Regions from separate parts of the Amphibacillus xylanus NBRC 15112 genome, predicted to be linked through region 2. Evidence: riboswitches for the same ligand, from Rfam matches in the RefSeq annotation. Region 2 holds a riboswitch; each other region holds the start of a gene.
What was found. Region 2 has a riboswitch for S-adenosylmethionine ahead of AXY_RS10575 (O-acetylhomoserine aminocarboxypropyltransferase/cysteine synthase family protein). Riboswitches for the same ligand answer to the same signal wherever they lie in the genome.
Positions count from the first base shown of each region.

Region 1: it holds a riboswitch for S-adenosylmethionine, as region 2 does, so the genes downstream of both, AXY_RS04215 (methionine ABC transporter ATP-binding protein) here and AXY_RS10575 (O-acetylhomoserine aminocarboxypropyltransferase/cysteine synthase family protein) in region 2, are expected to answer to the same signal.
Region 3: it holds a riboswitch for S-adenosylmethionine, as region 2 does, so the genes downstream of both, AXY_RS10035 (methionine biosynthesis PLP-dependent protein) here and AXY_RS10575 (O-acetylhomoserine aminocarboxypropyltransferase/cysteine synthase family protein) in region 2, are expected to answer to the same signal.
Region 4: it holds a riboswitch for S-adenosylmethionine, as region 2 does, so the genes downstream of both, AXY_RS11575 (methionine ABC transporter ATP-binding protein) here and AXY_RS10575 (O-acetylhomoserine aminocarboxypropyltransferase/cysteine synthase family protein) in region 2, are expected to answer to the same signal.

Region 1 covers NC_018704.1:841,831-849,912, forward strand. Annotated here, with positions in the region: gene AXY_RS04180 (metal ABC transporter permease) at 1-428, opposite strand, end outside; gene AXY_RS04185 (metal ABC transporter ATP-binding protein) at 442-1,197, opposite strand; gene AXY_RS04190 (spore coat protein) at 1,482-1,802, opposite strand; gene AXY_RS04195 (hypothetical protein) at 1,829-2,071, opposite strand; gene AXY_RS04200 (arsenate reductase family protein) at 2,269-2,625, shown strand; gene gcvH (glycine cleavage system protein GcvH) at 2,641-3,024, shown strand; gene AXY_RS04210 (TlpA family protein disulfide reductase) at 3,491-3,913, opposite strand; SAM riboswitch class I at 4,024-4,136, shown strand; gene AXY_RS04215 (methionine ABC transporter ATP-binding protein) at 4,229-5,245, shown strand; gene AXY_RS04220 (methionine ABC transporter permease) at 5,247-5,912, shown strand; gene AXY_RS04225 (MetQ/NlpA family ABC transporter substrate-binding protein) at 5,942-6,757, shown strand; gene sufC (Fe-S cluster assembly ATPase SufC) at 7,080-7,865, shown strand; gene sufD (Fe-S cluster assembly protein SufD) at 7,883-8,082, shown strand, end outside.
Region 2 covers NC_018704.1:2,190,973-2,199,054, forward strand. Annotated here, with positions in the region: gene AXY_RS10560 (ABC-F family ATP-binding cassette domain-containing protein) at 1-923, opposite strand, end outside; gene cls (cardiolipin synthase) at 1,363-2,796, opposite strand; gene AXY_RS10570 (Hsp20/alpha crystallin family protein) at 3,250-3,696, opposite strand; SAM riboswitch class I at 3,844-3,945, shown strand; gene AXY_RS10575 (O-acetylhomoserine aminocarboxypropyltransferase/cysteine synthase family protein) at 4,035-5,714, shown strand; gene AXY_RS10580 (GDSL-type esterase/lipase family protein) at 5,852-6,790, shown strand; gene AXY_RS10585 (YpmS family protein) at 6,859-7,485, shown strand; gene AXY_RS10590 (DUF4097 family beta strand repeat-containing protein) at 7,534-8,082, opposite strand, start outside.
Region 3 covers NC_018704.1:2,068,511-2,076,592, reverse strand. Annotated here, with positions in the region: gene AXY_RS10045 (sugar-transfer associated ATP-grasp domain-containing protein) at 1-479, shown strand, start outside; gene AXY_RS10040 (NAD/NADP-dependent octopine/nopaline dehydrogenase family protein) at 476-1,567, shown strand; SAM riboswitch class I at 2,621-2,730, shown strand; gene AXY_RS10035 (methionine biosynthesis PLP-dependent protein) at 2,806-3,903, shown strand; gene AXY_RS10030 (5-methyltetrahydropteroyltriglutamate--homocysteine S-methyltransferase) at 3,922-5,019, shown strand; gene AXY_RS10025 (2-hydroxymuconate tautomerase) at 5,107-5,295, shown strand; gene AXY_RS10020 (amidase) at 5,458-6,945, shown strand; gene AXY_RS10015 (uracil-DNA glycosylase) at 7,183-7,860, shown strand; gene AXY_RS10010 (phasin family protein) at 7,925-8,082, shown strand, end outside.
Region 4 covers NC_018704.1:2,431,880-2,439,961, forward strand. Annotated here, with positions in the region: gene AXY_RS13230 (transposase) at 1-235, shown strand, start outside; gene AXY_RS11555 (IS110 family RNA-guided transposase) at 714-1,934, shown strand; gene AXY_RS11560 (M20 family metallopeptidase) at 2,203-3,411, opposite strand; gene AXY_RS11565 (MetQ/NlpA family ABC transporter substrate-binding protein) at 3,439-4,311, opposite strand; gene AXY_RS11570 (methionine ABC transporter permease) at 4,340-5,002, opposite strand; gene AXY_RS11575 (methionine ABC transporter ATP-binding protein) at 4,992-6,017, opposite strand; SAM riboswitch class I at 6,119-6,229, opposite strand; gene AXY_RS11580 (MFS transporter) at 6,366-7,523, opposite strand; gene AXY_RS11585 (glycosyl hydrolase 115 family protein) at 7,666-8,082, opposite strand, start outside.

The DNA of each region.
Region 1 (8,082 bases), 1.2 Mb from region 2:
ATTCCATAAAAATCATTCCGACTAACTGCGGATACTGAACCGAATAAATAATTATATAAATCATTATTAAAGCCGTCAGCTAGTGAAATAAAAATAACACTTAATCCAACGCCAGCTGATAAAATGATCGGAATTGCTAACTCTTGAAACGCATGGTAAACCCTACGTAGCCGTTCTATTAATACTGCACCAATAACTGAAAATGCAGTGCCATAATAAAAGGGAGTCAGAAGCAATAAACCAAATTTCTTTTCAACAAATAATCCGAATGCAATTCCAGCTAATGTAACATGGGACAGGCCATCAGCAATGAGTGACAGGCGCCTAACGACAATAAATGAACCTAATAGAGGACCGATTAATCCAATTAACAGTCCAGTATAAAATGTATTTTGTAAAAAGTCATATTGAAAAAATTGCGATAACATAGATAACACGTCCTTAATGGTGATGGGTCACTAATTTTAAATCATGACCATAAAAATGTGACAATTCCTCATCAGAGATATTTGCAAACTCTTCAGTTCCGCCATGAAAATGTAATACTTTATTTAAACATGCAACACCATTAGCATATTTTGTAACTGTACCAATATCATGTGAGACAAGTAAAAGTGTAATATTATTTTCTTGATTTAATTGATTCAGTAATTGATAAAATTTCTGAACATGCTCTGTATCAATACCAACTGTAGGCTCATCTAAAATTAATAATTTAGGATCGCTCACAATTGCTCGTGCAATAAAAATGCGTTGCTGTTGCCCACCTGATAGATCGCCAATATTTTGATCAATATATTCAGACATACCAACTGTTTCAATTGCCTTCATCACCTTTTGGTGCTCAGCTTTTGTGAAAAATTTAAAATACCCAACCTTTGCGACAAGGCCTGTTGCGACCACTTCTCTAACGGTTGCAGGAAATCCGCGGTTAAATGCATTTGATTTCTGAGAAACAAAGCCGATATTATTGGAGTCTTTAAAATGCTTGATGTCTTGACCAAATAAATGAATTGAACCCTGCTGGATCGGAATTAATCCAAGCAGTAATTTAATTAGTGTCGTTTTCCCACCACCATTTGGTCCGATTAGACCTAGAAAATCACCTTCATGAATATCAAGGTTAATGTCATTTAACGCTATTTTATCCTCATAGGCATAGGAAAGGTTTTTAATTGTTACAAGTGACTCTTTCATAAAAGTTAACTCCAATCTTTTGAGAGAATTTATTAATTAGCTAGCCAAATAGCATGTTCTGACAATTTGATTAATTAGCTACGTACGTTGACGTATCATTACTTTATTAAGAATTTGATGAAATTATGAGATAACGTATCAATATAATAATGAATCTTTAATGATTTTAGCGTATTATTAACATTTTGTAAATAGGAATGATTACGGTTTAAGGTAGTCAAAAAAACACCCTAAAGATTAGGTGTATAAATTTGCTAGTAACTAATCTTTAGAGTGTTATGTGTTTAATGTAATGGGAATTGATTTTTATAATCAGTAAATTGATTTACAGCTTGGTTAATTTGTTGTTGTTCAGCACGATCCAAGCTATACCAACCATGTTTAAACATTAAATTAAAAAGATGTCGGTGCTGGTTTTGTGTTTCGGTAAATATTTGCAAAATATTATCGTATAACGCTTGGTTACTCGCTTCGTTCAATGCTGTCGAGTATCCGTCAGTCATATATTTTTCTGTTGCAAGTAAATCATTAAGTATATCGCGATCATTCAGATTCGGTGTTTTTTCTATTTGTGTTTCAGGATTCTGGACTTTACTTGGTTGCATTGCTAATACCTCCATATAGTGTTCTGTTAGTTCGTTTGACTTTTAGTGAAGTTGAGTAACTGATTATAATGTTTTTGATGCATTTTTTCAGTTTGTTCAATTGCTTGCTTAATTTCAGGTATTTGACATTTCTCAGCCAATGCATGAGCTTTTTTTACGACGTTTAAATTCCATGACATCATATCAGTAAGGTATAAGAAATCCTTACTACTTATCATTGTTGGTGGTTGAGGCATTGAGCCATTCGCTTGTTGATTCATTTGTTGCATAAATATATCCTCCTTAAAAGTAATGATACTGGTAATATGGCTAAATCCTTAAAACAATATGCAACACCAATGAAATAGCTCATTCGTTAGCGAGTAATTTATATTTTTGTTCACATATTAGTCAATAAGCAGTTTACTAGCAAAAACGAGCTATCCAACTTATACTATACATATTAGTTGATAACTAAGGAGTGAATATGTTGCTTGAGTTTTATTGTTATCCAAAGTGCAGTACATGTCGTAATGCAAAGAAATGGTTAGATGAAAATAATGTAGAATATCGGGATCTTAATATTGTGGAAAAGACGCCAACTGCCGAGCAATTAACTAAGATCATTAAAATAAGTGAGTTGCCAATTAAACGGTTCTTTAATACGAGTGGCATTAAGTATCGAGAAATGCAACTTAAAGATAAATTGCCAGCTATGACAGAAGAAGAGCAAATTCAAATCTTAGCCTCTGATGGCATGTTGATTAAACGTCCACTTGCATTTGATGGTAATCATGTTACATTAGGATTTAAGATAGAAGAATACGAACAAGTTTGGAAATAATAAAGGAGGATTTTCATGAGTGTTCCAAGTAATTTAAAATATTCAGATGAACATGTGTGGGTTAAGCAAGAAGGCGACAGCTTTCGAATAGGAATTACTGAGCATGCGCAAGATGAGCTTGGGGATATTGTATTTGTTGAATTACCTGAAGTTGCTGATCAACTATCTGCAACAGACACATTTGGGAGTGTAGAGTCTGTTAAAACAGTATCTGAGCTCTATGCACCAATCTCATTAGTTGTAACGGAAGTAAATGAAGAGCTAGAAGATCAGCCAGAATTAGTTAATGAATCACCATATGAGAATGGTTGGTTAATTGTAGCTAAGGCGACTGATGAAAAAGAGCTAGAGCAGTTGTTAACAGCTGAGCAGTATGAAAAGCTTTTAGATCAAGCCTAAAATGAGTCAAATTAAAGGTGACACTAGCTTAAACTTGGATTAGGAGACTTACTTAATCAAGTTTAACCGGCTAGTGTTGATTTTTTTGCGTGATTTTATAGAATTAGACCGGTTGGTAAAAAATTATAAAAGTGCTAAGATTAAGTCAATAAATCTCAATTTAGAAAGATTGCCTTATTGTATCAGTGGGCTTTCCAGAATATTTTGCAAGTTAACTGCGTCTACTTAGTAAATAATTGATAGGAGTGATTAAGTTGAGGAATAGGCAACTTATTATAAAACTCATCTTAACAGTTATAATATTTTTTATTCTGTTTATTTTAGTTAGATGGTTGATTAACATCGAGTTTGTGCCATGGTCGATTGTGACAGATGTTCTGTTATTATTACTCATCCTACCATTAAACTTATGGGTATCTTACACATTGTCTAGTAGGATTATGAATCGATTTTTAAAATGACTTGTCTAGATAAACGGACGAATCGTATCGATTAACTCAATCAGATCTACTTGTCCTGTTATTTGCTTAATCAATTCACCTTTTGGATTGATGATTACTGTTGTAGGTACGCCATGACAATTATATGTACGGTATGTTTCAACTCCTCGATCAATTAATGTTGGTTGTGTTAAATATTCACGGAAATATTTGAGACCAGCGATGGTGCTACGTTCTCTGCCAGAAACATTTATCGTAAGGAATTTTACGATATTCTTATCGCTTGCTTGATAAAGTTTTTCCTTTAACATTAAATCAACACTACACTCTGGACACCACGAAGTCCAAAATGTTAGAACAATGATATTTCCAAGATGATCCTCTAAGTTAAAAATCTCACTCTGATCGTCTAAATAAGGTAATTGAAATATAGGTGCTTTCAAAATCATTCATCCAATTCTATTTTTTTTATAGTATAACATGTATTAGCAATTTTCAAAAAAACAATTGACACTATAAAGATCAAATGCTATGATATCAGTTAATTAAATATAATATTCTCTTATTTAGAGTGGTGGAGGGACTGGCCCGATGAAACCCGGCAACCGTTAAACAATGTTTGTTTAAAATGGTGCCAATTCCTGCAAAGCAAAAAGCTTTGATAGATGAGAGAGCATAGAGACTAGATATAAAAATACGTCTTTCTGTTCTTTCATAAACAGAAAGGCGTTTTTATTTCGTCATTTTAAAGGATGGGGAGTCAAATGATTAAAATAAGTCAACTAACAAAACGATTTTCCTTAGGTAAAAGTGAGATACATGCAGTTGACAAGATTAATTTATCGATTAAGCCGGGAGAAATTTTTGGTGTTATCGGCTATAGTGGGGCAGGGAAAAGTACATTTGTCCGTTTGATAAATCGACTTGAGGAGCCAACAAGTGGATCAATTATTATTGATGATGAGGATATTACGAAATTATCCAAAAAGGAACTACGATTAAGACGACAAGATATTGGGATGATTTTTCAACATTTTAATTTACTTTGGTCACGGACAGTTCGTGAGAATATTGCATTTCCATTAGAGATTGCCGGTATTGAAAAAGCTGAACGTGAAAAAAGAGTTGATGAACTGATTAACTTAGTCGGATTAATAGGGAGAGAAGATGCTTATCCCTCACAATTAAGTGGTGGTCAAAAGCAAAGAGTGGGTATTGCTCGTGCTTTGGCAAATCGTCCGAAGATCTTACTTTGTGATGAGGCTACTTCAGCTTTGGATCCAGAAACAACAGATTCTATATTATCGTTATTAGTGGATATAAATGAAAAATTAGGATTGACGATTATTCTCATTACACATGAAATGGATGTCATTCAAAAGATTTGTCATAACGTAGCGGTCATGGAAAATGGTCGAATTGTCGAACAAGGGGCCGTACTCGACTTGTTTTCAAATCCACAACATCAAGTTACAAAACGATTTGTTGAACAAGTGATGGGTAAACCTGATGAAGAGGTCACTGAAGAAACTTTGCTTCAAACTGTTTCAACAGGAAAACTCTTGAAGCTACAGTTTATTGGCGAGACAACAAATCAATCGTTAATTAGTCAAGTAGCTAAAAAGTTTGATGTGGAGCTAAATATATTACATGGTAATATTAAGCAGACACAAGCCGGTCCTTATGGATCACTGTATGTTCATATAACTGGTCGTGATGAATGGATTGAATCAGCGATTAAGTATATTCAATCAACCACTGTTAAAGTGGAGGTGATTTGACATGACTAATTTGTTTCCAAATGTTGAATGGCTAGATTTAATTGAAGCAACTGGTGAAACACTATACATGACATTAGTGTCGATGCTTGGCACATTAGTATTAGGTCTAATATTAGGATTAGTTCTATACCTTACATCACCGGATGGACTTTGGGAAAATAAATACATTAACTTAATAGTAGCTACTGTAGTGAATGTTTTTCGAGCGATTCCTTTTGCTATTTTAATTTTCTTACTATTTCCATTTACAATGCTATTATTCGGAACTTTCAGAGGAACTAATGCAGCTTTACCTGCATTGATTATCGGTGCTGCTCCATTTTATGCCCGATTGGTTGAGATTGCTTTACGAGAAGTAGATAAAGGTGTAATTGAGGCCGCTGAATCGATGGGAGCAAAAGTTTCAACAATTATTTGGAAGGTTCTGATCAAGGAGTCAATGCCTGCGCTTGTATCTGGTATTACCGTAACGACAATTGCTATCGTTGGCTATACCGCAGTAGCAGGAATGATCGGAGCTGGAGGATTAGGTGACTATGCCTATTACTTTGGCTTCACAAGACGTGATTTTGATATTGTCTTTGTTTGTACTGTTTTAATTATCGTTATCGTTTTCGTTTTTCAATTTATTGGTGATTTTATCACGAAGAAAATTGATAAGCGTTAATATAAAAAAAACAATAAGGGGAGATAATAATGAAAAAGAGATTGTTGGGTATTGTTTTAATTATTGCAAGTTTGTTTCTAGCAGCATGTGGGGATTCAAGTTCTGATGAAAATGTAATAAAAGTAGGGGCGACTAGTGTGCCACACGGGGAAATATTAGAAGAAATCTCTGATCTATTGGCTGAAGAAGGTATTGAGCTTGTGATTGAAACTTACACAGATTACGCACTACCAAATGAAGATTTAGCACGTGGAGAACTTGATGCAAACTTCTTTCAACATATACCATTTTTAGAAAAATCAATTGCTGAGAATAATTATGATATTGTCAATCTTGGTGGTGTTCATATTGAACCATTAGGTATTTATTCAAAAGAGATTACAAGTATTGATCAAATTGAACCAGGTACTGAAATCATTATTAGTCGTAATATCCCTGACCATGGCCGTATCTTATCATTATTTGAAGCAAATGGTTTTATTACACTCGCGGATGATATCGATAAAACGATAGCTGAAATTAATGATATTGTCGATAATCCATATAATTTAACGTTTTCGCCAGATGTAAATGCTGAATTATTAGTTGAAGCATATGAGAATGAAACAGACAAATTAGTGGCGATCAACGCTAACTATGCGATTGAAGCAGGTTTATCTCCAGAAAAGGATGCATTATTCTTTGAAGGAGACGATTCGCAATATGTAAACATTGTTGCTGTACGTACAGAAGATAAAGATGATGAAAAACTACTGAAACTGATTGAAATTTTACAATCTGACGTTGTAGTTGAATTTATTAATCAACAATACGGTGGAGAAATCATTCCAGTTGGAGGTAACTAAAAGTACGTGTGCTCAATTAACTGGCGTGATTGAGAATAACATGAGTTAATTTTAAGCCCCTTTAGTCATTATAAAGGGGCTTTTTTACATGGTAAAATGTTGTTTTTTCAATTTTTGCTCAATTCACTTCGCCTTTGATTCGATATTGTGTTAAGATAGTTACACAAAACTTTCTATACTAATCAGTGTGGAAATGTGTTTACTCTCGGTTGTTAATCTTGATATTAGATTTTAAATAGTATAAGATTGTAATGAGAATAAACTAGGAATGGTATAATTTACTATTCTTTAAATAAAAATTATTTTTTTGGAGGTATAGCTGATGGCGGGATCAACTTTAGAGATCAAAGATCTTCATGTAGAAATTGACGGTAAAGAAATCTTAAAAGGGGTTAACTTAACAGTTAAAGGTGGCGAGTTCCATGCGATTATGGGACCGAACGGAACGGGTAAGTCAACGCTAGCATCCGCGATAATGGGGCACCCTAATTATGAAGTAACTAAAGGTTCAATCTTAATGGATGGCGAAGACGTTTTAGAAATGGAAGTTGATGAGCGAGCAAAAGCTGGCTTATTTTTAGGAATGCAATATCCAAGTGAAATTAGTGGTGTAACAACATCTGAGTTTTTACGATCAGCGATTAATGCACACCGTGAAGAAGGTAATGAAATTCCATTAATGAAGTTCATTAAAGAGATGGACCGTGTTATGGATTTCTTAGATATTGACAAGAATATGGCACAGCGTTATTTAAATGAAGGTTTCTCAGGTGGAGAGAAAAAACGAAATGAGATTCTTCAATTAATGCTACTTAAGCCGAAGATCGGTATCTTAGATGAAATTGACTCTGGACTTGACATTGACGCACTTAAGATTGTTTCAAAAGGAATTAACGAACTTAGAAGTGACGATTTTGGCTGCTTAATCATTACTCACTATCAACGACTATTAAACTATGTTACACCAGATTTTGTTCATGTAATGATGCAAGGACGTATCGTTAAATCAGGTGGAGCTGAGTTAGTTGAGCGTCTAGAAGCTGAAGGGTATGAGTGGATTAAAGAGGAATTAGGAATTGAAGATGAGACGGTTGGTCAAGACGCTTAAAGGAGAGGAGAGATTGTATGTCAGTAGAAATGTTGGAAGGCTACACGACAGATTATATTGAAAGATTTTCACAACAAAACAACGAACCTGATTGGATGAAAACACTTCGGACTGACGCATTAAAGCAAGCTGAACAGCTTGAAATGCCAAAGCCTGATAAAACAAAAATTAATCGCTGGGACTTTTCGACGTTTTCACACGAAGGAGAGGCTAAAGA
Region 2 (8,082 bases):
AATTCAAGTTCTGACTGGTCTGTCATAAATGTTTTAGTTTGCATCTCGCTAATTCGTTCGATTCTTGCTTTTTGTTTTGTTGATCTGGCTCTTGCGCCTCGTTTTAACCAAGCCATCTCACTTCTCAACAGATTTGCATGTTTTTGTTCATCTTGCTTTTCAAGTTCAATTCTTTCAGCTTTTTTCTCTAAATATGTTTCGTAATTACCTGTATATTGATAGATATTACCGAGGTCAAGTTCATAAATTTTATTCGTCACTCGATTCAGGAAATAGCGGTCGTGCGTAACAAGCATAACAGCCCCTTGATACGTCGGTAAAAATTTCTCTAACCATTCAATCGATTCATGATCTAGATGGTTTGTCGGTTCATCTAAGATCAGTAAATCTGCTGGTTGAACAAGCGCTTTTGCTAATGCGACTCGTTTTTTCTGACCACCTGATAGTGTATTAATTTTTTGATCAAATTGCTGTATGCCCAATTTTGTCAAAATCGTTTTTGCCGTTGTCGAGGCATCCCACGCATCCTGTTGATCCATTTTTGCTTGCATTTTTGTAAATGCATCCTGAGCTTGTGGATCATTCGGATTTTTACTTAAATTAATTAATGCTTGCTCGTACTGACGCAAAACAATCATCACATCAGAATCTCCAGAAAAAACCTCTTCTAAAACTGTTCGATCTATATTAAGGTTCGGCTCCTGAGCTAAATATGCAATCTTAAAGTTTTGCGCATGATTGAGCGTTCCATTGTCACGATCTTCAATTCCCGCAATCACCTTTAATAGCGTCGATTTTCCAGTCCCATTGACACCGACAATTCCAATCCGATCACGATTTTGAATAGAAAAAGATATTTGATTAAATAGTAATTTATCACCATATGTTTTGGTTAAACCTTCAATTGATAAAATCTCCATCATACGATCCCCCACTTCTACACTAGTAAGTATAATACAGACGAGATAATCGAACAAATTTGGTATTTTAGTTCGTTTAATTTCGCGTTTGGGAAAATGCACTCAAGTTTTGCGAAATGCACACAAGTTTTGCGAAATACACTCAAGTTCGCGGAAATGCACACAAGTTCCGAGAAATACACACAAGTTCGCGGAAATGCACACAAGTTTGCGGAAATGCACACAAGTTTGCGGAAATGCACACAAGTTTTGCGAAATGCACACAAGTTCCGAGAAATACACACAAGTTCCGAGAAATACACACAAGTTCCGAGAAATACACACAAGTTCGCGGAAATGCACACAAGTTCCGAGAAATACACACAAGTTCATTTACATTCTCATTTTAAAAAGTAAAAATAGATGTAGCCGTATGTTCAGCTACATCTATTTAAAAATTATCTTATAAAATTGGTGAGATCAGTCTGGCGATTGATTCTTTAATTTTAATCCAGTGTGATCTTTGCTGATATGCCTCTAATGTGAGTAATTCTGATTTTTCCATATCTTCTTCAAAATCAGCTAAGAGGCGTTGAGTTACTTCTTCACTATAAATAAATGCATTTACTTCAAAGTTTAATCGGAAGCTCCGTACGTCGATATTAGCTGTACCGACGGATGCGATTTTTCCATCAACCATAATTGTTTTTGCATGGAGGAAGCCATTTTGGTAAATATATACCTTTGCTCCCGCTTCAAGCATATTACCAATATATGAATACGTCGCCCAATATACGAATGGGTGGTCTGGTTTATTCGGTATCATAATTCTTACATCGATCCCAGATAGTGAGGCAATTTTGACAGCATCAGCAAGACTCTCATCTGGAATGAAGTATGGTGTTTGAATATATACATACTCTTCTGCTTCCATCAATAATTTTATATAACCATATTTGATCTGTTCCCAATCCGAGTCTGGACCACTTGAAACAATTTGCATCCCAACATTTCCTTGTGGTTCAGCTTGATAAAAAACTGGATCATATAAAATTAGCTGATGTTTCGATGCTTGGTTCCAATCTAGGATAAAACGTGTTTGAATACTACGTACAGATTCACCAACAATTCGGAGGTGGGTATCTCGCCAGTAGCCATACTTTTGCACCTTACCAAGATATTCGTCACCTACATTGAATCCGCCTATGTAACCAATTTTCCCATCAATTACGACGACCTTACGATGGTTACGATAATTGATTTTGAAATTAACTTTTGGAATTAATGAAGGGAAGAATGCTTCAACTTTGACTCCAGCCTTTTTCAAATCACGGATGAATTTTCTTTTTAAGTTTCTCGAGCCAAAATCATCATATAAAAATCGAACTGAGACACCTTGCTTTGCCTTCAATTTTAATACGTCAGCAATTTTTTTACCTAATGCGTCATCTCGGTAAATATAGTATTGGATATGAATATGATCCTTTGCCTCAGTTAAATCTTTTATAAGTCGGTCAAATTTTGCTTGTCCGTCATTAAAAACCTCTACCTTATTCTCATGAGTTAAAATAGCATCATTATTGCGCAAGTGTAAGTAGAATAAATCAATATTATCTTTATAAAGATCGGGAATAGGAAAACTCCCTTCATCCAATAATTCTAGTTGATTTGCTACGGCTTTCTTTACACCTAATTTACTTTTGTTATCCCAAATAAATAGTTGCTTACGACTCAGCTTGCGTCCGAAAATTAAATAAAGTAAAAAACCAAAGATCGGGATAAATGTAATAACAAGAATCCAAGCCCATGTTGACGTTGGATTTCTATGCTCAAGAAAAACAATTGCAATGACTAAAAGAAAGTTTAAAAATATAATAAGTTCAGTAAAGCCCAACATATAAACCCCCTTCCTTGTCCTAAATATACCATAAAACTCAATAATTGTTCACAAATATACATGAATGAATTTCATAATGACTTAATTGGCTATAAAACACGAACAATTGGGTTACAGGTGACGCGGTGATTTCCACTCTAGGCGGACGCTTTCCGCGGGATCGGCCTCAGCTAATTGATAAAAGCTTTTCAAGCTTTTATCACTGGATCTTCGGACACGATTGTTCCCGCTGGAGTCGCCGCCTGCCGTTCCAATCACTTGATTAGGCTTCTTTATTTACGTATTATATTGTATTTTCATTTGTAATTGTTCGTGTTCTTAACTAGATTTTTGTATTATGAAATTGACTCACATTTGTAAGCTAAAAAAATCGCTTCTGATTATATTTAGCAAAACTAATGAATCTAGTCATAATCAAAAGCGGTTGTACAAAATCATTCAGAGAGATTTAAGCTAATCTAGTAAAAGATCTCTTTTATTAATTCTTTGTTTTCTTGCTTTAACTTTAAGTAAGCCATTTCTGAAATCTGCTTTTAGTGTTGAAGGAATAATTGCACCGGGTAAAAGAATGATACTTTCTCTTGAGCGAGTAAACTGTTTAAAGTGATAGAGATCTTTTTGATCGTCTTTAATTTCCTGACTCTCATCCTCAGTTACTTGTACAATTAAGCGGTTGTCTCGAATGAACATTTTAATCCGGTCTTTAGTGACACCAGGTAATTGATATGTGACGATCCACTCATCTTCTGTGTTTTTAATATAAGTTGGTATTTGTTTGTTTTGAAAAAATTGATCGATCGATGCGAGTAGGCTGTCATCTGAATAGCGCTGGAATAGACTATCCATTTTTCTGACCCACTCTCGAGCGGCTTTTAAAAAGTCTTGTTCATATTCTGCCATTTTCCTCAACTCCTATCCTTCAATAATTTATGCGTTTGATAAGAGTTTTGTGCTATTCTCACCAATTTGTCTAAATTGTTTAAATTTTTAAACTAATTACTTGACGAATAGTTTATTCTCCACTATAATCCATACTAATATGTATAGCTCTTATCGAGAGTGGCGGAGGGAATAGGCCCTACGAAGCCCAGCAACCTACTTGTAAGAAAGGTGCTAAATCCTACAGATGATGAATCTGACAGATAAGACGAGGCTAAGACACCGCAACCTCTTCTTACTTAGAAGAGGTTTTTTTGTAAATAGAGTTATACATACACATTCAAGGAGGAGATTAAAAAATGTCAAAAGAACAGTTTCGTTCAACCGGTGTAGAAACGCAATTGATTCATGGGGGGCAACAGGTTGACCCAACAACTCAATCACGGGCAGTTCCAATCTATCAAACAACTTCTTATGTGTTCAAAGATACGGAGCATGCACAAAACTTATTCGCTCTAGCTGAGCCTGGCAACATCTATACGCGGATCATGAATCCAACGATTGATGCATTTGAGCAGCGTGTTGCGATATTGGAAGATGGTGTGGCTGCTGTAGCAACTGCTTCAGGAATGTCTGCGATTACGTTAGCGATTTTTAACCTCGCAGGAACTGGTGATGAAATTATTGCTGATAGTAATTTATATGGCGGAACTTATAATTTATTCAAAGAGACACTACCTAAGTATGGTATAAATGTTGTTTTTGTTGATGGTACAGATCCTGAGAATTTTAGAGCGGCTATTACTGATAAGACAAAAGCGATTTTTGCTGAAACAATTACTAATCCATCTTTATATGTGTTTGATATTGAAGCGGTCGCTGATATTGCCCATGAACATGGTGTGCCGTTAATTATTGATAATACTTTTGCATCACCATATGGTGCGAAGCCAATTCAATGGGGTGCAGATATCGTCATTCACTCTGCGACAAAATGGATTGGTGGTCATGGGACTTCAATAGGCGGAATTGTTGTCGATGGTGGTCGATTTGATTGGACACAAGGACGTTTTTCTGGCTTTACTGAACCAGATGAAACGTATCACGGTATCCGCTTTGGCACTGATGTCGGTCCAGCTGCTTTCGCATTAAAATTACGCGTACAATTATTACGTGATATCGGACCTTCATTAAGTCCTCAAAATGCTTTTTATTTCTTACAAGGGTTAGAAACATTAAACCTACGTATTAAGCGTCATTCGGAAAATACGGAAAAAGTAGCAAGCTATTTAGTGAATCACCCTGAAGTTGAATGGGTAAACTACCCTGGCTTAGCATCACACCCTTCTCATGAATTAGCTAAGAAATACTTAATTGATACGTTCGGATCAATTATTACATTTGGTGTTAAGGGTGGGCGTGAGGTCGGTCGAAAAGTCATTGACCATATAAAACTATTCTCTCACGTTGCTAACGTTGGTGATGCAAAATCACTAATTATTCATCCAGCATCAACTACTCACCAGCAATTAGATGCAGAAGCGCTAAAAGCAAGTGGTGTATCAGAATCACTGATTCGTTTATCAGTTGGCTTAGAAAGTATTGACGATATTATTGCAGATCTAGATCAGGCAATTGCAAAAGCAACGGGAACAGAGCCTACTATTAAACTTAGTCTAGATGATGCAGTGCGTTGGGTACTAGAATCACCATTTGCTCGCGAAGATGGTGGGATTAGACCGAAGAATATAGTCATTGCTGGTGATCGGACTCAGCATAAATGTTTAGCAAAATTAACGAAATTAGGCTTTAAATTAACTGACTTAGCTGACAATACAGATCCAATTGATCTATTGTTTGTCTCCAATCCAAGTACAATCGACCAATTACCAGCTGATGCGAAGCTGATCTGGTTTAGAACTAAAGATGACTATACTGAATTAAAAGCTCAAGCCGAAGCAAATGATCAATTTTACGTTGAAGATCAATGTATTTTTGGTGCAGCTAAGAAAATTCGTGCCACACCTAAACATGATTAAATAAAAATAAACTTGCGCCGCTAATTGTTAGCGGTGCATTTTTTTCAAGATTAAATTGGGTACGTCCGAATCGTTTTATTTATTTCATTAAAGGGAATAAATAATATTATCTAACTATTTCTGAATGGGTGTTAACTATGACGCGACGACGAAAAATTAAATTGTTTTGGATAAGCATGACAGTTATCTTATTTGCCATATTTCTATTTCTTCTCTTAAGACCGAATCAATTTAATCAAACGACTGTTACAGAGCCAGATCAAGAACCTATTGATCAAGTTATCAGTCAAGTGGAAAGTATGGATGAAGAGGTTCAAACTGCAACAAATGATCTTTCACAAACACTTAAAGAAGCGGTTGAGCAAACGATAAATGTCTTTACCCAAAATGACTATTATATTACTGCTATTGGTGATTCGTTAACTCAAGGTGTTGGTGATGAAACAAATCGTGATGGCTACTTGTCAACGGTTAAGCGTCGCCTTTCAGCTATGGATTATCGAGTAAGAATTGATAACTTTGGTCAGAGAGGATTTAAAACAAATCAAGTCATTGATAGAATCAAAGAAGAAGCATCTGTTCAACGTTCCATTCGGCGAGCAGATATTATTTTGTTAACTGTCGGTGCAAATGATATGATTAAAATTGTTCGCGATAATATTTTAAGCTTAAATGAGGCGATTTTTGATGAAGAAATCGATCATTATCAATCTCGATTAATAGAACTATTCGAGCTCATTCAATCATACAATGAAGATGTGGAAATTTTTCTAATCGGGTTTTATAATCCTTTTGAAGGCTATTTTGATGAGGTTGAGGCACTCGAGGATATATTAAACAAGTGGAATAATATTGGCAAAGTGACATTTGAAAGTTATGAGCAAGGACACTTTATTCCAATTCATGACCTATTTCAAATCGATCGAGTAAATTTATTAGCTAATGATAATTTCCATCCGAATGAGACAGGCTACTCACTCATCGGTGCCCGAGTATTAGAAGAAATGCTTCCGACATTCGAGCTTATAGCACAAGAAAAAAAAGAGATGATGGATGAACAAATTTCTCCTCAATAAAAAAATTATAAGCATTCTCATCCATTTTCACCGTTATAAGTTAGATGTTATCTAAAGTAGGTGATCATGTGAAAAATAGAAATTGGCAAATGTATTTTCTCATTCTTTTTGGAATCAATATTGTGGCGATTACGGTTTTTGCAGTCATTATCTTCACAACACCACCAAAGTCTGATCCATTACCAAATCCAGTTGTTATCGATGAACCTGGAGCAGAATTTAAAGTACAAGCGACAAAAGGAGATTTAAATCAATTAATAAATGATTATCTCGACCAAGTTTTGCAATCTGATTCTGCGCGATTTTCAGTGCATATCGATCAAGATCTCCATCTGTTTGGTTCATTCTCTGCTTTTGGTGTTTCACTTCCAATTAATATTCGTATGGATCCAGTTGTCCAAAAAAATGGCGACTTAGTTTTATTAGTCACTGAAATGTCTCTTGGCTTATTAAATCTTCCTAAAGACCGAATTCTTCATTATTTCAATAAGCAAGTTGATTCACCAGATTGGCTTTACTTTGATTCAAAAAATGAACAAATTTATGTTGCCGTGACACAAATCGATATTCAGAGTAATTTCCGTTTTAGTGTTCAGGAGCTTGATTTAACTGATGAAAATATTTCGTTTTCTATTAAAGTGCCTCGTTCAGGCGCAATTGCTCCTAAAGATAATCCAAGTCAGTCAAACAGCTAGTTAATTCCTCAATTTAAAGGATCAACTAGCTGTTTTTACTTACTTGTTCTATCGTTGCCAATGAATCTCGATATCACCTATGTCAGTAAATGCATTTAAGCTTGGGCCCGCTTCTGTAGCAGAGCGATATCCAATGATTGGATTATCTACCCCTCTAACCTTCCCTAACTCTGCTTCTAAATGAAGTGAATAATATTCAACGTGACTTGGCAATCGAAACGTTAACTCACCGATATTTGATCTTGCATCTATTCTGCCTTCCCACTCCTGTAACTCAAGATTAATATCACCAATATTCGTTTCTAAATCCCAATGACTACTCACATCAGTTAAGTTAATTTCCCCTACATCTACTTCAACTGTCCCTTCTTCAACAAAGACGCGCTTTCCTTCGATATTTCCCACGTTTACCACTGCATTAAATTGCTTTAAGTTTAAATTTTCCACACTAATTTTTCCAACATCTACATTTGTATCAATAATCCCGTCAAATCCTGCTGGTATACCGATGTCAATTTTCGTTGTATGTTTGTTCCAAAATGGGATAAAAGATAGATTAAACCATCTAGAACGATGAGTTACTTCAACATAAAGCGT
Region 3 (8,082 bases), 120 kb from region 2:
TTATTTCCTTTTTATTTAATCAAGAAGTTCATATTTCTTCTGCGATTTTACGAATGGGTGTTGGGGGATCGCGGTTAGATAATGTGTCTTCAGGAGGGCTGGCATGTCCAATCCAACCTGATGGTAGACTTCAAGAAAAGGCGTTAAATCGTGCTTCAGAGTGGGTGACAGAGCATCCTGGTGGTGTAAGATTTGCTGATGTTGTCGTACCTAGCTATGATCGCGTGCTTGAACTGGTTAGACAAACACACCAGAAGCTGCCTCATTTTAGAGTAATAGGTTGGGATTTTGCTATTGATGAGGATGGTGTACCAGTTTTTATTGAGTATAATGGTGGGCCGTCATTGAATCAAGTCAGCTGTGGACCGTTATTTGGTGAGCTGACTGAAAGCATATTAGATACAATTTTCTTAAATCAAGATGAGTTTAATCATCAACAAATAAATCAAATTGATCATGAAGAAAGGTTGATAATATGAAAATCTCAGTTTTAGGTGCCGGTAATGGCGGTACAGCAGTAGCTGCTCAATTAAGTTTATATGGTCATGATGTGTCGTTAATTAAAACATCAAATGCGATGCATGATCAGAATTTTAATTATTTAATAGAAAATGGCGGGCGCGTAGATCTAGTTGAGAATGATAAGGTAGAAACCGCAAAAATTAATCGAGTGACAAGAGATATCTCAGAAATTAGTGACAGTGAAGTTGTCATTATTTATATTCAAACAAACTATCACGAAGATTTAATAAAGCGAATTAAACCACATTTGCGTGATGGCCAGATTCTCTTAATTAACCCTGGTTATTTATCAACGGCTTACGTGTTAAAGCATTGTGGTGATATTGATTTATTAATCTGTGAAGCTCAGAGTTCATTTATTGATTGTCGAATCTCTGAACCAGGAACTGTTAAGGTTGGTTTCCGTAATGTCCGTAACCCACTAGGAATCTATCCAGCGAGCCGAACTGAGGAAGCGAAGAAAACTTTAAATAAATTAGGTTTCCCATTTGCCTACGTGCCTTCAGTCATCGAGGCAGCGTTGCATAATCCTAACTTGATTGTCCATACAGTTGGCGCAATCATGAGTATTCCTAGAATTGAAAAGACAAATGGAGACTATTGCATGTACCATGAAGTTTTCACACCTAGCGTATGGAATATACTCGAAGCACTTGATGCTGAGAAAATGGATGTTATGGAAAAGCTGGGCTCCGAGAGACTTTCTTACGTTGAGGCATGTAAGTATCGTAATACGTTGGACGATAGCCGCGATGCAAAAGAAGTTTTCTTCTGGTATGCTGCAATGCCAACTCGCGCTAAAGGCCCTGTTGTCGTTGATTCACGATATATTTCCGAAGACGTACCACAAGGCTTAGTTTTATTAGAAACGATCGCAGCAAAAGTCGATGTCGCAACACCAATTTGTACATCATTGATTAACATGGCATCAGCCGCTTTAGGTCGCGATTTACGTGAAGAAGGCCGAACAATCGAGCGCCTCGGCGAAGATATTGTTGAAAAAATAATTGCCGATCGAGAAGCACATCAACTAGAGCGAGTTTAGGAGAATTTTCGCTCTGCATGTGCTGACACCCTGTCATATGATGGGGTGTTTTTTGTTGTTAGCCCGGAAACAGCTATAATTTTTGCCGGAAAAGGGCTAATTGTTAACGTTTAGTTGTGAAAATTGCTCAAAAGTTGAAGATAAGTGGTTAATCGTAAACCTTTTGTGTTAAAACTCGCTCAAAGGTTGAAGATAATGCGTAAATCGTAAACGTTTAGTCGTAAAATCCGATCAAAGATTAAAGATTAGTGGTTAATCGTAAACGTTTGGTGTTAAATCACGCTTAAATGTTAAAGATAAGTCCGAATCGTTAACGTTTTGCGGTAAAACTTGCTCAAAGATTAAAGATAGAGCGTTAATCATTAACGTTTGGTGTTAAAAACCGATCAAAGGTTGAAGATAATGCTCTAATCGTTAACGTTTGGTGTTAAAACTTGTTCAAAGGTTGAAGATAATGCGTTAATCATTAACGTTTAGTCGTAAAATCTGCTAAAAGATTAAAGATTAGTGGTTAATCGTAAACGTTTGGTGTTAAATCACTCTCAAATGTTAAAGATAAGTCCGAATCGTAAATGTTTTGCGGTAAAGCTTGCTCAAAGATTAAAGATAGAGCGTTAATCATTAACGTTTGGTGTTAAAACTCGCTCAAAGGTTGAAGATAAAGCGTAAATCGTTAACGTTTAGTCGTAAAATCTGTTCAAAGGTTGAAGATAAGTCGCAAATCATTAACGTTTGTGCAAAAAACTTAATCAATCGTTAAAGATTCCACACCCCCACTCCATTTGCCGCTAACACAAAAGATGTGATTAGAAAATATATTTTCGGTAATACTGTTTAACATGGTAGATCATCCTTTCTATTAGTTAATCCTGTAACTATCAAGAGGATGTTCTACCTGTTTTTTAATTATACTTCTTCTTACACAAAATATTGTGTATCATCAACTTTTTCAGAAAATTAAAAAAACATCTTGATATTTTAAAGAAATTAGCTTAAGCTATTACATAAGTCAATTGCATCATTTAGAAGCGAGCTAAAATTGTATACTTTTATTTCTTATCCAGAGAGACTGAGGGATTGGCCCAGTGACGTCTCAGCAACCACCTTGTGTAGAGCAAGGAACGGTGCTAATTCCAAATAGGCAACTGCCTAGAAGATAAGAAGAATGCCTTTTTTTAGTTAAAGACTTTCTTCTTATAGAGAGTCTTTTTTATTTTGATAAAAGGAGGTGAAAAGTGGTGTTAAATCAGGAAACAATTTTGACACAATTGGGTAATCGGATTGATGAGGTAACAGGGGCGGTGAGTGCGCCAATCCATTTATCGACTGCATACCATCACAGGACGTTAGGTGAATCGACTGGTTTTGATTATACGAGAACAAAAAATCCGACGCGCCAGATTTTAGAGGATGGCATTGCTTTGCTAGAGGGTGGGGTAGCTGGTTTTGCCACGAGTTCTGGAATGGCGGCAATTGAGCTTGTGCTTGCTTTATTCAAAGTGGGTGATCAAGTGATCGGATCTGATCAGCTATATGGCGGGACGTATCGACTGCTTGAACATTGGCAAAACCAAGGGAAACTAAATGTGAGTTATGTAGACTTTGAACATTTGAGTGAGGTAGAAGCGGAGATTACTAGCGAGACGAAAGCAATTTTTATTGAAACGCCGACGAACCCGTTATTAACTGAAATTGATCTTGAAGCTGTAGCTGAGCTTACGCGCAAGCATAATCTTCTATTGATTGTTGATAATACGTTTTACACACCATATTTACAACAGCCTTTAAAGCTTGGCGCAGATATTGTTGTGCATAGTGCGACGAAATATTTGGCAGGACATAACGATGTTTTAGCTGGATTGGTTGTTGCAAAATCGCCTAAACTAGCTGAGCAACTTGCAGATTTACACAATAATATTGGTGCAACATTGTCACCATTTGATGCGTGGCTAGTCATTAGGGGGATGAAAACTTTAGCATTACGTTTAAAACAACAGGAGAAAAATGCAAAAGCGCTCGTTCAATTTTTAGCGGAACATCCATGTGTTGCTGAGGTCTTTTATCCGGGGAAAGGTGGGATGATCTCCTTCCAATTGAAAAACGGGAAATGGGTTAAACAATTTTTACAAGAATTAAAGTTAATTAGTTTTGCTGAAAGTTTGGGTGGGGTGGAAAGCTTTATAACGTATCCGGCCACACAGACGCACGCGGATATACCTGAACAAAAAAGGATTGAGTTAGGAATTGATGATCGATTGCTTCGATTTTCAGTAGGGATTGAAGCAGTTGAGGATTTAAAGACAGATATAACGAGAAGTTTTTCTAAATTAAACTAAGAAAGTGAGCGATGGGAAATGACGATTCAAGCACCATTTTATGCAGATCATGTTGGGAGTTTATTAAGACCTGAACGATTAAAGCAGGCACGTAAAGATTATAAAACAGGAAAAATTAGCTTAGCAGATTTAAAGCAGGTCGAGCTAGAGGAAGTGACGCATGTTGTTGAAAAGCAGATTGAGATTGGTTTAGAGGTTGTGACAGACGGGGAGTTCCGTCGTGATTGGTGGCATCTTGATTTTCTAGAAAATTTAATTGGGATCGAGGGGTATGTGCCTGACAGAGGTTATTCCTTTAAGGGTGTTGAGACTGAGGCGTATCACGTTAGAAATATAGGGAAAATTTCATTTAATCCTGAGCATCCATTTATTAATGATTTTATTGAATTGAACAAAATTGTCGCTGGACGTGCGGTAGTTAAACAAACGATTCCAAGTCCTAACCAATTGTTTAGGGAGGAGATTTTTAACTCAGAGATTTACCCAGACTATGAAGCGTATGCTGTTGATATCATTCAGGCGTACCGTGATGCGATTAAGGCATTTTATGATGCGGGGGTTCGTTATTTACAATTAGATGATGTCAACTTTGCTGTATTGGCATCACCTGAGATTGATTTTGATAGTGGACCATATAAGCGAGAGTACTTAATTGAATTAGCTGTTCGAGTCGTGAACGAGATTTTAGCAGATAAGCCAGAGGACTTAAAAGTGACAACCCATATTTGTCGTGGCAACTATCAATCGACCTACGCTTTCACAGGTAGCTATGAATATATTGCACCGACGGTTTTTGCTAATGAAAAGGTTGATGGCTTTTTCTTAGAATATGATGATGAGCGTTCTGGCGGGTTTGAGCCGCTTAAGCATATTCCGCATGGAGGCGCTAAGGTGGTGCTTGGCTTGATTACATCGAAGCGGGGTGAACTTGAGGACGTTGATGAAGTGAAAGCGAGAATTAAGGAAGCGGCAAAATATGTGCCGTTAGAGCAACTATGCCTAAGCCCGCAATGTGGTTTTGCTTCGACACATCATGGTAACTTACTTACTGAACAGGACCAGTGGAATAAGCTTGAGCATGTCGTTAAGATTGCTAAAGAAGTTTGGGGTAAATAAGCTACAGTTAGGTGAATGGATGATTTTTCTTCGCAGGTAGTGTACACTAACGGTAAATTATTTTTTGAAAAAAGGAAGTGGACTATCATGCCATATGTCACGATAAAAATGTTAGCAGGTCGCACAGAAGAGCAAAAACGTGCCTGCGTTGAAAAAGTAACTGATGCAATAGTCGAAACAACCGGTGCATCACGAGATAAAGTCGTTGTCTTTTTAGAAGATATGAAAAAGTCTGAGTATGCAGTCGGTGGCGTGCTACTTAGTGACGAAGAATAGTTTGATCATAAAAAGCCAGATCTAGTATGATGCTGATAAAGCGGGATACGGGAGAAGGCTTTTTTTATAAAAAATTATTCACCCACAGTCATCAACTTTGAATTTTTCTATTATCTGTAATTCTGCTATACTGTAATAAATATAACTGAGGGGGCAATCATAATGGATTTAAAGACTTACCTATCACTAGATGCAGTTGGATTAGCTGAGTTGGTTCGCAAAAAAGAAGTCTCACCAAGAGATTTAGCAGATCTTGCATTTGAAAGAATGGAAGAAGTGAACCCTAAGCTTAATGCGGTGGCCCGGACGCGCAAGAAGCGTGCTTACATAGAGATTGATAATTTAACAGATAATGATCAGCCATTTTTCGGTGTGCCGATGTTTTTAAAAGATATTTCCCATGCAATAAAAGGAGAAGTGCTAAGTTCAGGTTCAAAGCTTTTGTCGAAAAATATTGCTCAATATGATTCGAACTTTACCGCTCGACTGAAGGATGCAGGCTTTATAATGCTCGGTCACACAACAACGCCAGAATTTGGCTTGAAAAATATTACAGAGGCAGAGCTTTACGGTCCAACACGTAATCCTTGGAATCTTAATCATTCACCAGGCGGGTCAAGTGGTGGGGCGGCAGCGCTTGTAGCAAGTGGTGTCGTTCCTGTTGCTGGAGCTAGCGATGGTGGTGGCTCAATTAGAATTCCGGCTGGCTTTTCTGGTTTATTTGGTTTAAAACCAACTCGTGGAAGAACGCCGGTAGGTCCGGGTGTTGGTCGCTCGTGGCAAGGAGCAGCAATTGATTTTGTCCTGAGCCGTACAGTTCGCGATAGTGCAGCACTCTTGGACGTGCTCCAAGTTGTTCAACCTGAAGCTGCTTACCAGACGCCACTTTATGATGGAAGTTTTTTTGATTTAACAAAAAATTCACCTATGAAAAAGTTAAGAATAGCGTTTACGACTGCCTCCCCTGTGCGTACGGCGGTTAGTGATGCAGCAAAGCAGTCAGTTTACCAAATGGCTAAGTGGTTGGAAGATCAGGGGCATGAAGTTGTTGAAAAAGAGGCTCCGGTTAACGGTGTTGATCTCATGAAGGCTTACTATATTATGAATAGTGGTGAAATGAATCATGTGATCATTCAACTCAGCCGTGGACTAGGTCATGATCTAGCACCTGAGGATATGGAGTTGATGACATGGGCATTAAGTGAAGCAGGAAAAAGCATTTCCGCTGCTGATTATAGTGAGAGCTTAAATGGTTGGGATCTCGCAGCTTATCAAATGGCTAAGTTTCACGAGGAGTTTGATCTGTATTTAACACCGACAAATGCAGATACAGCACCACAAATAGGCGAGCTTGAGCCGAGTGAAGATATGCAAGAGCGACTGCTAAAAATTAATTACTTATCAAAAACAGAGCAGCAGAAATTAATTTATGATATGTTCCTACCGAGCTTAACTTATACACCATTTACTCAGTTGGCAAACTTGACTGGTCAACCAGCAATGAGTGTACCAACGTTTATTACACGCGAAGGCTTACCAATGGGGGTTCAGTTTGTCGCTGGTAAAGGAAGAGAAGATCAACTCATTCAATTAGCAAGCCAAATCGAACAATCCGAGCTATGGAAAGGAAAAGTAGTTGAAGTTATTTAGAAAAAGTTGATTTGAGAATGTTTAGTGTGCGAAATTTTCGACTTGTGTGCGAACGCACTATGATTATGTGCGAAATTCCTAAATTGGGTGCGAACGCACTACGACATAGAGCGAAATTTTTAGATTGGGTGCGAAATCGGCGAATTGAGTGCGATCGCACCCAAAATGGAACTATTAGGATGAGAACTGGCCGATGCCAGTTCTTCTTTAATCAAAGTGAGAGGATGTACTCAAATTATGAAAGAACTTTTAACAAATGACTGGGAGCCAATATTAAAAGCAGAATTCAATAAGCCTTACTTCATTCAGATGGGTGAGTTTTTGGCAAAAGAATATGCAGAACAGGTCGTTTATCCAGAAAAAGTGGAGATCTTCAATGCGCTCAATATGACCTCATTCGAGGATGTAAAAGTGGTCATTCTAGGTCAGGATCCGTATCACGGTCCGAATCAGGCGCATGGCTTGAGTTTTTCAGTGCAGCCTGGTGTCAAAATTCCACCATCGCTAAGAAATATTTATCAAGAATTACATAGTGATCTCGGCCTGCCAATTCCTAACCATGGTCATTTGGTAAAATGGGCAGAGCAAGGTGTGCTAATGTTAAATACTGTATTAACGGTTCGTGCAGGTGAGGCGAATTCTCATCAAGGGATTGGCTGGGAGCAGTTTACTGAGCGGGTCATCGAAAGCTTGAATGAAAAATCAGATCCAGTCGTTTATTTCCTATGGGGCGCGTCAGCTCAGAAAAAAGAACGACTAATCGATACAAGCAAACACCTCGTAATTAAGTCACCGCACCCAAGTCCATTATCATCATATCGTGGCTTTTTTGGCAGTAAGCCTTTTTCACAGGCAAATCAGCATCTCGAGCAAGCAGGTCTAAAGCCAATTGATTGGCAAATTAGAAATGTTTAGTGTTTTTGTAGTTGTGGAATATAATTAAGATGAAGCGTTAAATTTATTAAGGGAGCTGATCATAATGAGAGATGCTTTTAAAAAAGGTATTGCACTTGGAATTGGTTTAGCTGCGGCTGGTTTGGAAAAAGCCGAGCAGGTGATTGATGAGCTAGTTAAAAAAGGTGAAATAACGCGCGACGAAGCGAAGGAAGTTCTGAAGACGTATCAGAAGAAGGGCGA
Region 4 (8,082 bases), 240 kb from region 2:
CCACCTACAGCGTAGTAAAGAGCGACCACTCCGGAGATATATACGAACAACCCTTCAAACTTTAGAATATTATTCGGAAGCGATTCAAAATTCTTGTCACTATAATTTATCAAATGGACATTTAGAAGGGATAAACAATAAAATAAAAACAATGAAACGTACCGGGTTTGGATATAGAAATTTTGATCATCTAAAAACAAGAGCTATGATTAGTCTAATAATTAATAAAGAATGATAACCATAAGGTTAGATCACTTACATTTATAGAGGAACGAAATCAAGAGGAAACTGCTTAGTTAAAATAGCAGCCATTTAATTAGGAAGTGAAAAACAGCAGGTGAAATACACGAGACTCCTGCGGGAATAAGTCTTTTCGGTGGGACGAGTAATCGCAGTCCCAGCACGAGCTGAAGATCCACTAAGGCAAGCGCTCTTTGCTTGCCTTAGTTAGCTAAAAACCGTGCCCGCGGAAACATACTAAGATTAGTAGTACAAGACCTAGGCCAGGTTTTGTGCTACTATTTTTTTATAGTAGAAGTGAAGTAAAGCCGAATCACGCTAAGGACCTTGAGTTCGACGATCGGAAACTGGCTAACTTCACTCCCTTATTTGAATCAGCTTAGTATGTTGGGTCCCCAGAGACCGTGTATAAGAAAGTGGAATCGATAAGGTAAAGTGGAGACTTCTACAAAAATATTAAGGAGGAGAAGAAAATGAGATGCGTTATTGCTTTCGACGTTAGTCGAAAGAGTAGTACCATGGCCGCTTACAACGAGCAAGGTAACTGTGAATTTGAAGGGAGGTTAATTCATTCAAAAACGGGATTCTCTAATTTAAGTAAAATCATTAAAGATCTAAGTGAAAAGAATAATTATACCTTAGAATTTGTTTTTGAAGCGACTGGAGTATATTCGGCTGCTTTAGAACGATTCTTACGAGAGAATAATCTCGTTTATTATTCTTTAAATCCTTTATTAGCACACCTTAACACCCAATCTCTAAGAAGAAACAAAACAGATATAAGTGATGCGCATCAACTGGCTAAGAATCATTTTAAAAACGATTATTTCCAAACTTATCGCGAAGATTCTTATTACGAACAGATGCGTACAATGTCACGTCGCTATGATGAGATTATGAAAGAGAAGATTCAGTACAAAAATCGACTACATGCATCATTACAATTATCTTTCCCAGACTTTGATACGGCTTTTATTAACAAATCAAAACTTTATTATAATCTTGTACAAGTATTCCCTCACCCAAACTTGATATTAAAACGATCTAAAACAGTTATTAAAAATCGTATTAAAAAATGCACTAAGAAAAACTATTCATTAAAAAAGTTAGAGGAAAGAGCAATTTTATTGATTGAAATCGCAAAGGATTCATTTCCAGCAGTTGATGAAACAGACTATTCTTGTGAGTTAGTAAGGGATTATGCCAAGAAAATATTAGAGATGGAGGAAGAGCAAGATGAAATCATTCAAAGAATGACAGAAATGTCAAAAGACCGTAAAGAATACAGGATCCTTCGGTCATTTCCCGGAATAAAAGATAAATTAGCCTGTAGAATCATAGCTGAACTAGGGGATTTAACACGTTTTAAAAATAATAAACAACTAAATGCATACGCCGGTATAGATATCGTAAGATATCAGTCTGGAAATATGGAGTATAAAGATCGTATAAATAAACGAGGTAATAGTAGACTGCGTGGTATTTTGTATTTTATGATTGTCTCAATGCTTTCTGCTAAAGGAAAACAAATAAATCATTTAGTTGATTATTATTATAAATTAAAAAAACAACCCTATAATAAGCATCATAAGGTTGCAGTAGTCGCTTGTATGAATAAATTCTTGAAAGTCACATTTCATCTTATTCAAAACGACCTATTGTATGATTATGAGAAAGCTTCAAGCCAACAATAATCATACTATGATTTAATTATAACACAATAGACCTTGAAAAAAGACAAAAAACACAAGGTCTATTCGAAGTGCAAAATTTTAATTAATTCCCGGAGGGGTACCCCTCCGGGAATTAATTAAAAAAAGGGATTTAAACACTTGACTAAACGTAAGAAAGCGAGTGTATTTCACCTGCGGTGAACAAGTTGTATCTTAATTAAAATTAATAGAAATTTATTCTCAGCTAATTATAAAACCAACCGACACTATTTGACATTGAACCTTTTAATTATGCTAAGGCACGTTTTTGTTCGAGCGCTTGCTGATGATTTTCTTTTACTTTATTTAATAAATCTTGATCAGTTAACAAGCGGTACCCGGTAATCGCTAAAGCTTTAGCACCTGTAATAATTGCTTGATCTCCTTCAGGTGATTTTGCCGCTTCACGGAATTCGACAGTATGACCAGCTAAATCATCCGGACCAATCTTAATACCACCATGTGCAGTTGGAACTTCATAACTGATATTACCTGCATCTGTTGAACCTTTACCTTTTCGTTTTTCAATAATAACCTCTTCACCAACCGCTGTTAATGCTTCTGCCAATACTTCATCTAATAGCGGTGTTGGCACTAAATCTTTAACCACATTTTGAAAACGTTCGATAACAACTTTTGTACCCGTTGCTAAAGCTGCTCCCTTTGCAACTGCACGCACCTTTTCAGATGTTTCTTCGGTCTTCTTCCATGATTCCGCACGAATATAAAATCGTGCCGATGCAAACTCAGGGATAATATTCGGTGCATCTCCGCCATGCGTAATGATTCCATGAATCCGAACATCACTAGGTAGTTGTTGTCGTAAGGCGTTTATACCATTAAATAATTGAATCACACCATCTAATGCATTGACACCTAAATGTGGTGCACCAGAGGCGTGTGCTGGCTTACCATAAAATTTAAAGTCGAGTGGGTCAACAGCTAATGATTCAGGTGTTAAGCTTGTTTTACCACCTGGATGTAGCATTAAAGCAACATCAACATCCTCTAGGAAGCCTTGATCTGCAAAACTACCCTTCGCACTACCATTAGGGCCCCCCTCTTCAGCTGGTGTACCTAGAACAACAACACGGCCGCCTGTCTTTTCAATCTCTTCACCTAACGCAACTGCAGCAGCGATACTTGTTGTTCCAATTATATTATGACCACATGCATGACCAAGACCAGGTAATGCATCGTACTCTGCAAGATATGCAATAGTAGGGCCAGGCTTTTTACTATCCTTAACTGCATAAAATGCCGTTTCGTGTCCTGCGACACCCTGCTCAACTTGAAAACCAAACTTTTTCAAATTAAAACTATGAAGGTCAGAAGCAAAGTACTCCTGATTGCCGATTTCAGGTTTTTCATGAATTTGATGACTTGTTTTAATGTATAACTCTCGGTTTTCTTCAATTGACTCAAATAGCCTCTGTTCTACAGTTTTACTAATTGTCATTATAAATTCCCCCTATGAATTTTTAATTTAATTCCCTTGCTTTAACTCCTCAAATAACTGTTCAATTTCCTCATCGGATAACTCAATAATAAACGACCCGTGATTTGTATCTTCAGCAATGGCTGCTGCAATATCTGGTTCTTGATACAATTCAACAATCTTTTTATAGACTTCGTTATCTTTATCTTCTGTTCGAGCTGCAATCAAATTGATGTATGGATAGACACTCTCATCCTCACCTGATTCTCTGTAAATTGGGTCATTCGCAGGATCAAAACCAGCCTGACCGGCAATTCCGTTGTTGATAATAGATCCAGCGACATCTGGTAAAACGCGCGGTGTTTGCTGTGCTACCATTGGGATAATTTCAAGATTTAGTGGGTTATCTATTACCTTGCTTGGATCACCAAACAGACCAAAATCATCTGCAAGTGTAATCAAACCAGCGCTCTCTAATAATCGCAATGCTCGTGCTTGGTTCGATGGGTCATCTGGAATTGCAATTTTGTCGCCTGCTTTTAATTCACTGATATTTGTTATTTTTTCTGAATAAAGACCTAACGGTGCAAAAACTGTTGAACCAATCGGATAAAGGTCATTGCCACTTTCATTAACGTACTGTGCTAAGAAGGAAAAGTGTTGGAAAGCATTTAAATCAACTTCACCTTCAGCAAGTGCATTGTTTGGAATTGTATAATCGGTGAACTCAACTAACTCGATTTCAATGCCTTCTTTTGCAGCTTTTTCTTTTAAAATTGGCCACTGCTTACCGTCTGAACCGTTCACTCCAATTTTGACAAGTACAGGATCATCTGCTGTTGCAGTCTTACCACTTGTTGAATCACACGCGACTAGAAACAAGACGACAAGTAAAACTAATAAACTCTTAAACTTTTTCATAATTAGATCTCTCCCTTATTTTCAAAAATTACTTTCTCATGATCTTTCTAGAAATTGTGTTACCAACCCACTGAGCACTTTGAACAAGAACGATTAATATTAACACCGTCACCGCCATCACACTTGTATCGAACCGTTGATAGCCGTAAGTCATTGCCAGATGTCCCAAACCACCCCCTCCAACTGTTCCTGCAATTGCTGAAAAGTCGATTAAACTAATTGTCATAAATGTTAAGCCAAGGATCAGTGGACCAAGCGCTTCTGGGATTAGCACAGTACAAATGATTCTCAATGGACCTGCCCCCATAGCCTGAGCTGCTTCAATGACACCTGGATCAATATTGACAAGGTTATTTTCAACAACTCGAGCAATCGAAAAGCTCGCCACAATCGTCATTGGGAAAATCGCAGCAACCGTACCAATCGTTGTGCCAATGACTTGACGCGTAATTGGTGAAATTGCAACTAAAAATATAATAAATGGAATTGGGCGAATTAAATTAATAACAAAGTTTAATAGATTGAAGACAAACTTGTTTTCAAGCAGATGATTATCTCTTGAAACATATAACAATAACCCAATCGTTAAGCCTAAAATTGTACCGAAGAACAGTGTACTCGCAACCATGAAGATCGTTTCACCTGTTGCTTCAACGACTCTCGGCCAAAAAGTTATCCAATCAACGTTCATTAATATCAACCTCCCTCACTTCAACTAGATTCGATAATTCAGTTAGAACCTTTTGCTTATTACCTTCATCCCCAATAAGAGAAATTATCATATTGCCAAAAAGCTGCTCCTGTAATTCCTGGACTGAGCCATAAATAATATTAAAATCTACGTTGTATTTCTTTGTAATCGTTGATAGTAATGGATCAACAGTAGATGAACCCTTGAAGATAACACGATATAATTTGCCGCCATTATTTCTCTGCCACTCTTGTAAAATCGTATCTGAAGGTAAATCTTTTTGTACCGATTGAATAAAGCGACGTGTAGTCGTATGCTTCGGATTTGTAAAAACATCAAAGACCGGACCTGACTCAATCACTCGACCACTTTCCATTACCGCAACTTTATTACAAATAGATTGAATTACATGCATTTCGTGAGTGATTAATAAAATGGTTACGCCTAGTTCACGATTCACCTTCTTTAGCAACCTCAAGATATCCTGCGTTGTTTCTGGATCTAAAGCTGAGGTTGCTTCATCACAAATCAAAATCTCAGGAGACGAAGCAAGTGCTCTTGCAATGCCTACTCGTTGTTTTTGACCTCCTGACAACTGTTCAGGATAGTCCTTGGCTTTATCAGATAATCCAACGAATTCAAGTAATTCAGTAACTCGTTCTTTAATCTCATGTTTGTTATAGCCGGCTACTTTAAGTGGATAAGCAATATTTCCAGCAACATTACGTGATGTTAATAAATTAAAGTTTTGAAAAATCATCCCGATTTGGCTCCGCTGCTTCCGCAATTGTTTGGCCGATAGCTTACTAATATCTATATCCCTGATAAAAACCGAGCCCTTTGTCGGTCGCTCTAACTGATTAACAAGCCGTAATAATGTACTTTTTCCAGCACCACTAAAGCCAATAATGCCAAAAATATCACCTTCACTCACCTCGAGTGACACATCTTGAACAGCATGAACCTGCCTTTTTCCAATCGTAAACGTTTTGGATACATCACTGAACTTAATCACGAACCATTCCCCCCACATAGAAAACTTTTGCAAAAACAAAAAATCCTTCCTTTTCAAAAGATGAAAAGAAAGGATTCTATCCGAAAATTAGAAACCGCTCTTTCTCATCTTTCAAATGCATATCGCACTTGTAGGAATTGGCACAGTTTTCATAAATGAATCTGTTGCCGAGATATCATTGGGCCTAGTCCCTCCATCTCTCTGGATAAGAAAAAACAAACTATTTAGTTTTTTATTAAAAGTTGTAAATCCAATTATATAGCGAACTTTTTAATTGTCAACCGTTTTTTGAAAATTTTTATTATTAAGTTAATAAACTAAATTCTATAAAAATTGATTCGCCTGGGATTAGTTGTTAATCATTGAGTTTATTTGATTTAGTTTAATCGAGAATCCATAATAAGCTGAACAGAGCGCTAAAATAAATCCACCAATTAAAAATGATAGTGAAATAGTCGGAAAAACGCCTGTAACAAATGGCCCTGCCAACACACCAAATGCCATAAAACAAATTAATAATCCAAAGCCAATGCCTCGATTAACGTCTGAAGGACCCTCTACAACACCTTGTAAAATCGGTAATAATACACAAGCAAATCCAAACCCGTACATGGTCATTAATATATACAGAATGGGAACTAAATTAATAAAACTAATCATGAATAGACATAAAGACAATATTAGCATTCCAAAGATTATGATGATCTCTGTTGAAAAACGCTCAAAGAGTTTTTTAGTTGGTAGGAGTAATACAATACTACTAACTAGAATAAAAACAGTGAGCAAATACACCGTTAAGCTAGATGATTCTCCTAATGTAGCTATTTTTTGTGGTAGTAGGTAGTGCAATGTGCCTTGAGTAAACATCAATAATAGCGCAGCAGAATAGCTATAGCCCATTACTGATTGATTGACTAAGACAAATGTCGCCTTAAGGTATTTTGAGAAGCTTAATATTCGTTGCGCTACTTCAGGTTCTTTTATTATAAAAATACTAACAACACCGAGCGCAAATATTAACAAACTGATTGAGTAAAATACAGATTCAACAACAAAATGTTTGCTCATAATAACACCAAAACTTGATCCAAGAAATGAAGCCAGACATATGATACAAGCTGAATATTTTATAAAACTACCTTTAACTACTGATGTCTCAATTGTTGATAATTGAACAAGTATACTAGTAAATAAAAACCCACTAAATAAGCCATGGACAAATCTAATCGTTAACAATTGACCCGGTGAATGAACAAATAGATAAACAACTAATATCCCAGATACTGCGAACAACCCAATGATTGAAATGAATTTTGCACCTACTTGATCAATCAAATAACCAGAAAGAATGGCTCCGATCATTACCGCCATTAAATACACAACAAATAAAATAATTAGCATCATATCAGACCCGCCCAAGACAACCATAAACGAACTGATAATTGAGCTATGTGCAAAGACTTCAAATACTGAAACAAACAATAAAGCGAAAATTATATAGATCATTTTCATTATCCCTTTTCTATAAAATTATTTAATCTAGCTAACCTATCTATATGGTTTTTCCAAAAAAACTAGAACAGAAGAGATAAAAAAATACCCAAAAGCAAGCTATTTTGCTTTTGGGTATTTCGTAATACTATTTATTTTATCTACCAACATAATACGTTTCATTCGGACCTAAGTAGCTATTAGCTAACTTTTTACCATCCGGGTAAATGACAATTTTTTCTAACGCAAAGCCAGGGCTTACTGCATAAATTCGTAATTTATTTAAGCCTTGCTCACAAGTTATTTTTGTTTTAGTTGTACGAATATTATTGATCACATCTATTCCCCAGTGTGGTCCATCTACATGATAACCATCAGGAAGGACATTGATTACATCAACATCATTTTCGTTGACTTGAATACCAGCATACATTGTACCCTCTCGCGTTACAGGGTTGGATGGCTGTAAATAAAATTCAAGCTCATATACACCCGCTTCCTGTGTAACAAAATGATACTCAACAAATGGTGCATCTTTACCAACTTGATAATGTGTATCTGTCGGGAATGCTTT